Regions from separate parts of the Paenibacillus paludis genome, predicted to be linked through region 2. Evidence: a T-box and tRNA genes for the amino acid it is inferred to sense, from the RefSeq annotation. Region 2 holds a T-box; the other holds one or more tRNA genes.
The links. A T-box is a leader RNA that pairs with one kind of tRNA and senses whether it is charged. The one in region 2 lies ahead of ACAN56_RS23990 (valine--tRNA ligase), so its partner is inferred to be a tRNA-Val.
Positions count from the first base shown of each region.

Region 1: it has a tRNA-Val gene. The T-box ahead of ACAN56_RS23990 (valine--tRNA ligase) is inferred to sense a tRNA for this amino acid. The anticodon was not compared.

Region 1 is NZ_JBGJZP010000003.1:76,889-80,300, reverse strand. It holds partial or broken gene ACAN56_RS06930 (NUDIX domain-containing protein) at 62-468, opposite strand; gene ACAN56_RS06925 (NUDIX domain-containing protein) at 412-543, opposite strand; gene ACAN56_RS06920 (NUDIX hydrolase) at 565-999, opposite strand; gene ACAN56_RS06915 (cupin domain-containing protein) at 1,167-1,703, opposite strand; tRNA gene ACAN56_RS06910 (tRNA-Val) at 1,840-1,911, shown strand; gene ACAN56_RS06905 (cyclic lactone autoinducer peptide) at 2,222-2,356, opposite strand; gene ACAN56_RS06900 (accessory gene regulator ArgB-like protein) at 2,359-2,883, opposite strand; gene ACAN56_RS06895 (hypothetical protein) at 2,876-3,331, opposite strand.
Region 2 is NZ_JBGJZP010000014.1:163,259-166,670, reverse strand. It holds gene ACAN56_RS23990 (valine--tRNA ligase) at 1-1,826, opposite strand, end outside; T-box leader at 2,000-2,284, opposite strand; gene ACAN56_RS23985 (LysM peptidoglycan-binding domain-containing protein) at 2,505-3,412, opposite strand, start outside.

The DNA of each region.
Region 1 (3,412 bases), on a different contig from region 2:
CGAGAAAAGAAGGCTAGCTGCAGCCATCGAAGTGAAGAATAATAGGATTTCTATGCTGGTTCTATATCTTCCGTTTCAGCGAGACGGCAAACTCCGGTTTGGTCTCATAGGCCATGTAGGATACTGTCCCTGCAAAATCCAAATAAGCCTGATAACGCGTGCGGATCGCCGGGCTTGTGATCTTATCCAACACAAGCTCCTTAGCCACCCAGCAGCTTTCCGACGTTTCCTCTGAAACGGCAAGTTCTCCGCCCACCGGCTTACATACATAATCCAGCATTACTTTCGTCGGAACATCGGTGATGCCGTCATGCCATTTGTACATTCCCGTATTCGAATACACTCCGATCAGGTGAGAGACCTCGGTATCTATTCCGCTTTCTTCCTGGATCTCCCGGATGAGCGCATCCATCAGATTCTCTCCGGCCTCCACTTGCCCCCGGGGAACACCCAGCCACCATGAAATGTTTTGACCAAAAGCACTTCTCCCTGCTCATTCTCCACGATCCCGCCGACAGCCACAATATGAGTTGGCATAGCCATGTTATTGACCTCCCATGATCTTTATAATTGAATATTGCACTGCTCAGCAAATTCATTGACTTTGGACAGCAACGCAGGATAGATCATCGGATAGGTTAACTCTTCCGGTACCTCCGTGAACCCGCATATTTCTTCCATTTCATAAGCCGGCAATTGTCCGAACTTATTAACGGTGGCCAGGTAGAGCTTTCCGAAACTATCCGGCATTGACTCTCCGGTAACCGAATAAATACTTATTGGAAATAACGTATAGTCTTCCGCTCCTGTCTCTTCATACAGTTCTCTTGCCGCTGCTTCATCAGACGTTTCATTCTCGTCAATATGTCCACCTGCAAATTCCCATGTGGTCTGTCCACGCTGCCGAGCTAATATCCACTGCTTATTATGCCTAACGATAATAACGACGTAGGTTAGATTTTCTTCCTTTATTCCCGTCTCGTGTATAGTAACTTTCATTCACAAACATCTCCTTAGACGGCAAAACCGATAGAGTTTTGGTGGATTACCGGATGTGACGTTCCTATTATCTCTGGTTTAAACTATGTATAGAATCCCTTGATATTTTTCCCAACAGCTTCATCCATTATATAATAGAAGCATTCATAAGTCCGTCGGGAAAAGAATCACTCACCACCGTCTTCTCCCCGCTTCTCCTCACCCTTGCCCTGAGCGTTCAATTGCGCCCATATCTCCCGGGTCAAATGTTCACCTTTATAATAGTCCACCCTATTCTCCGTTTCATACAGCTCCTCATACGGCAAAATATTGATTTTCCCGGAGTCAGGGTATTCCGCAACATCCAAGCCGTTATTCGTCCGTAAATCGAGATAGCGGCAAGGCGTCTCTGTATGATTAAACAGCTGATGCGCACCTGATGGACCGGTTTCGAAAAATATCGTATCCCCCTCATGGACTTCCTGTAACCCGTCGGGAGTTCTTAACATAGCACTGCCCGTCAAAATCACAAACAGCTCTTCAGCATTTCTATGAAAGTGATACGGATACGAGTACTTGCCCGGGTCCAATGACCGGATATCAAAAATCAAATGCTTCGATCCTACCATCCCCGCCAGCTTCTCGCTGGTGTGCCAAGCAAATTCCGGAACCGGAGACTGCCTTTGTTTAAAAGAGATGTTCTGTTCATTGAAAATGGTCGCCATGGAATTACTCCCTACGCATAAGTTATTTTAATCCGAGCATAGAGACTATGGAGCAAGTTGTAAGTGAGTAAATTCATATCCCGCGAAAAAAACATTGCCATCCCCTCACATCCTGTGGTATTATAAATTTCGTTGCAGGACGGTAGCTCAGCGGGAGAGCACTATCTTGACAGGGTAGGGGTCATGGGTTCGAACCCCATCCGTCCTATACTGCATCACTACGTAAAACTCCTTATTTTATAAGGAGTTTTTCTTTTTCTATCCCCCACTCGCATTGGGGACGGAATTTTTCGCCTATAAAAACAACCACTCATGTCAGAGTGGTTGTTTTTATAAGTCTGATGCTCTTGATGATCATAAAGGCAACTCAATGAAATTGATTATTGCAGTTGTTAAGTTAATATTTTTACTGACTTCTTTGTATCCTTTTTCAGAAAGGAAACACTTTTGCTCGACTCCCGGTAATGCCTTTTGGGTCTTGATTCACGGATATGATACTCAAACGGATCACTCCAGTATTATTTAAGTAGTTCTTCTGGAACCTCAGGTTGATGCACATACAACGCACTGTTTGTATTTGCAATGAATAACGCTACCATCGATAAGCATGTCGCCAAACCAGACACGATTCGAACATTCGCTTTTTTCAACATTTTTACTTCACCTCCTTTCTGGCAATTAATAGACTTAGAGATTGAGCAAAATAACTCACGGCTATAGCAGATGAACAAATTATGACATTTGTAGCAACCAAGACCAGACCGATTATTTTAAGCTTCGGATAGTGACGCTTGGGAATTCTAGTCTGCTTTTCAATCCCAATAGGCGCTAACCACAAGATGATCAAAAAACTGATTGCATTCATAACCTGTACAACTAATAAATTTACGTTAATAAACGATAGCACAGTAAACAACGTCGTAGTAAATATGACACATGCTACACCCGACTTAAGGTGAACACCGCCCGACGATTGCCGTAGTAATGCAAAAGAAACTAATATCGTTAAAGCTTCAGAAAAATTACCTGTGAGCAAAGATATAGCAAGTGTAATGACGATGATAAAAACAACATTTAGCACAACCTCTAATGCATACTTTAGAACCGCTTGCGATGCGGGGTGATCAGGAACAACTTTTTTTATGTTGTAGGCTATCCTCTCAGATATACGATCAATCATTTTCTTTTTCCTTCCCGGTAGAGTAATAGATGAAGAAAATTGAGATCATTAAAAAGAACAATATATTCAAATAAATTTCGTTGTAATATAAAAGAATTGAGATTCCAATTAAGAAAATTATGATGATCGTCGTTAAAAAAATATCTTCTAATTTAAAACGAAGTTTCTCTATGTCAAAAGTAAAGCCTTTTCCTTTTCTGTAGTAGTGCCAAAAAAAAGAGCAAATAACTGCGGAGGTGAGTACTTGTAATATGTATCCATTGCTTTTATTCCCTTCTATTGCTCCTATTGAACCGAATAAGATAAGTACAATAACAGTTTGTATGACTGCAAAAATAGCATATCCTGATATAGTTGCAATAACGGACAGTATGAGGGGCATCCTAACAACTGCAGCAAAGAACAATATGAATATTACTATCAATATCAAAGGTGCGATATTGCTCATATCAAGCTCATTCCTCAACAAATAGCTCTGCAAATTTATAATTAAAGTAACAAACAAGGCTTGCCAAGCATGATGTTTCCA
Region 2 (3,412 bases):
ATCCAGCGGTCCGCCGTACTAAGCTCACCTGTAATGTCAATATCTGCAAAATTCACGCCTTCCAGATTCATCAGTGCAAAGCGCGAGGCATTCCAGATCTTATTGGCAAAATTACGCGCCTGCTCTACCCTCTCCATGCGGAAACGCAGATCCTGTCCGGCTGTGCTGCTTGTCGAAATCATATAACGCATAGCATCTGCACCATATTGCTCGATAACATCCAGCGGATCGATCCCGTTGCCGAGCGACTTGGACATCTTACGTCCTTCGGCATCGCGCACCAAGCCGTGCATGAATACATCGGAGAACGGCTTCTTACCGGTGAACTCCAGCGCGGAGAAGATCATGCGCGCTACCCAGAAGTAAATGATGTCATAGCCGGTAACCAGGACATTGTTCGGATAAAACCGCTGATATTCGCTGCTGCTTTCATCCGGCCAGCCCAGTGTAGCGAACGGCCACAGATTGGAGCTGAACCACGTATCGAGAACGTCCTCATCCTGCTTCAGATCATCAAGTCCGCTGATTTCGCGGGCTTCCTCTTCCGTATATGCTACAAACACTTCACCTGTAGATTCAGAGTACCAGGCCGGGATGCGGTGGCCCCACCACAATTGGCGGGAAATACACCAGTCACGCACATTTTCGATCCAGTTCAAATATGTTTTCTCAAAACGGTCCGGTACGAAATTAACACCTTCGCCGTTCTTCTGTGCAGTGATGGCAGCTTCGGCCAGCGGCTGCATCTTCACGAACCACTGGGTGGACAGATAAGGCTCAACCACTGCGCCGGAACGCTCGCTGTGTCCTACCTGATGCAGATGGTCCTCAATCGAAATCAGAACGCCCTGCTCTTTGAGATCAGCAACAATCGCTTTGCGGCATTCGCTGCGGTCCAGTCCCTGATAAGGACCTGCCTCCTCGTTCATCATGCCGCCTTCGTCCATCACATTGATCTGCGGAAGGTTATGGCGTAGGCCAACTTCAAAGTCATTCGGATCATGGGCCGGAGTGATCTTAACCGCGCCGCTGCCGAATTCTTTCTCTACGTAATCATCGGCGATAATCGGAATTTCCCGGCCGATGACCGGAAGGATCAACGTTTTGCCGATTAGATCCTGATAGCGTTCATCCTTCGGATGCACCGCTACCGCCGTATCGCCCAGCATCGTCTCCGGACGTGTCGTTGCTACGGTGATGAATCCGCTGCCGTCTTTAAGAGGGTAGCGCAGGTGGTACAGGTGACCGTTAACTTCTTTGTACTCAACTTCAATATCGGATAAAGCGGTACGGGCTGCCGGATCCCAGTTGATAATGCGCTTGCCGCGATAGATCAGTCCTTTACGGTATAACTCCACAAATACCTGGCGTACACCGCTGGACATCCCTTTATCCAGAGTGAACCGCTCGCGCGAATAGTCGAGGGACAGGCCCATCTTGGCCCACTGCTCATGAATGGTGTTGGCATACTGGTCCTTCCACTCCCATACCTGCTCCAGGAATTTCTCGCGGCCCAGATCATGCCGGGACAGGCCCTGCTGGCGCAGCTTCTGCTCCACCTTGGTCTGGGTAGCAATACCAGCATGGTCCGTTCCCGGGAGCCAAAGGGTATCGAAGCCCTGCATCCGCTTGGTACGGATCAGGATATCCTGCAGCGTGAAATCGAGCGCATGCCCGATGTGCAGCATCCCGGTTACATTTGGCGGTGGAATTACAATGCTGTAAGGCTCTGCTTCAGGCCGCATTCCAGCCTTGAAGAACTCCTTCTCCATCCAGTAGGCATACCATTTCTGTTCAGCCGCCTTCGGATCATATGTAGTCGGCATATCGCTCTTTGCGCTATTGTCGGCAGCAGCATCCTGTGCCGGATCTTGCGGCTTCAGCAGCTCTGCCGCCGCTTTGTTGTGATCAGCCATTCTAAACCCTCCATTTAAGTAGCATTGGTAGATGTATCTCTGAAGCTGGACCTCTGAAAAAAAATACAAAAAGGCCCTTCGTCTCAAAGGACGAAAGGCCATTCTTTCGCGGTACCACCTTTGTTTCGCGCCAATAAAAAATAAACCACCGTTCCGGTCCCATAGGTTCCGGAAACTTAGCGCGACACTCACGCAGATAACGGCTGCAACCGGCCACTTCCTAACCTGTGCTTCATGAATCTGAAGACAAGCTCAGAGGGGCAACTCCGGGGCGACTTCGGTGGCTGCATCCTGCGGAAACTCACAGCAATTTATAGTTCCGCTCTCTGAAGGGCTGACCGCCTACTCTTCCCGTTCCCAGTCTTTATTAAGAATTTACTTAATCCAATAATACATTTAGTACTATTCCTAGTCAACCAGCATACACACAAACTGCGGGACTTATACCGCCCATTTCTAAAATCAGCCCCCTTCGCCTGATTCGAACCCCTGATGTTCATCCTTAATCTCAGCTCAGAGGACAGAAATACAAAAAATCCCGATCTCATCCGATCGGGATTCTGACACCGATGCGCCTGCCGGCATCTCTTAAGGGATATACAAAACTTGGCCTTCCTCCACATTCTGACCGGAAAGACGGTTGTACATGACAAGCTCTCTTGCACTGAGCTGATATTTCTCCGCTATAGTATCGATTGTTTCTTCACGCTGGACAATGCAGAGACGCACTTTACGGAACAGATCCTTGCCGTTTAAGCCACCGATAAAGCGGCTTTTCCATTCCCCGTCACGGCCGGAGTCCGGAACAGGCGCCGCCGCAGCTGTATCCTCGGCGATAAGCTCCTCCTGTTCCTTGCGGGAGCGGCTGGAGCTGAGCAGGGAAGAGAAGGTAAGATGCTCCTTCGCGGGAATATCTTCTTCTCTCTTGCTTCCCAGGGCAACCTTGAGATCCGGCTTCTCCTCCTGCGGAGGTGCTGCTTCCTTAGAGATCACGCCTTCGCCCGCGTTCTCCTGATCAGCGTGAGATACGGAGCTATCCTGAGCAAAAAGTGCCGCATAGTCCCCATTTTCAGCAGAGAAATCCTCTTCTTCCTGATGGGACGCATGCACCTCCGCGGCTGTATTCTCAGCGGCAGCATCCGAAATGTCCTTTGTGCTGCCTGAACTTTCGGTGCCTGATACTTTGGCAATGTCAGAACTGTTAAAGGGATTTGTATAGCCAGCCTGATTTCCATCGGCCGGGACGGCCTGCTCCGCTCTCCCTTGTGCCCCGAAGAAGTGACCCGAAACAGGTTCGTTGTTCGCGGTTCCGGCTGCTGATATCCCCTGCGGGCTATCAAAGCTGTGTGTCCGTACCTTCACTTCCTTGTCCTTCTGTTGGGCCGGTGGGGATGCAGCAGGCTGGTGGGTGAACACAGTGCCTTCCAAAAACAGCGGATTCACAGCAGCTTCAGGGCCACTGTGGGCAAACTCATGCTCCTCAGCGAAATTCTCTG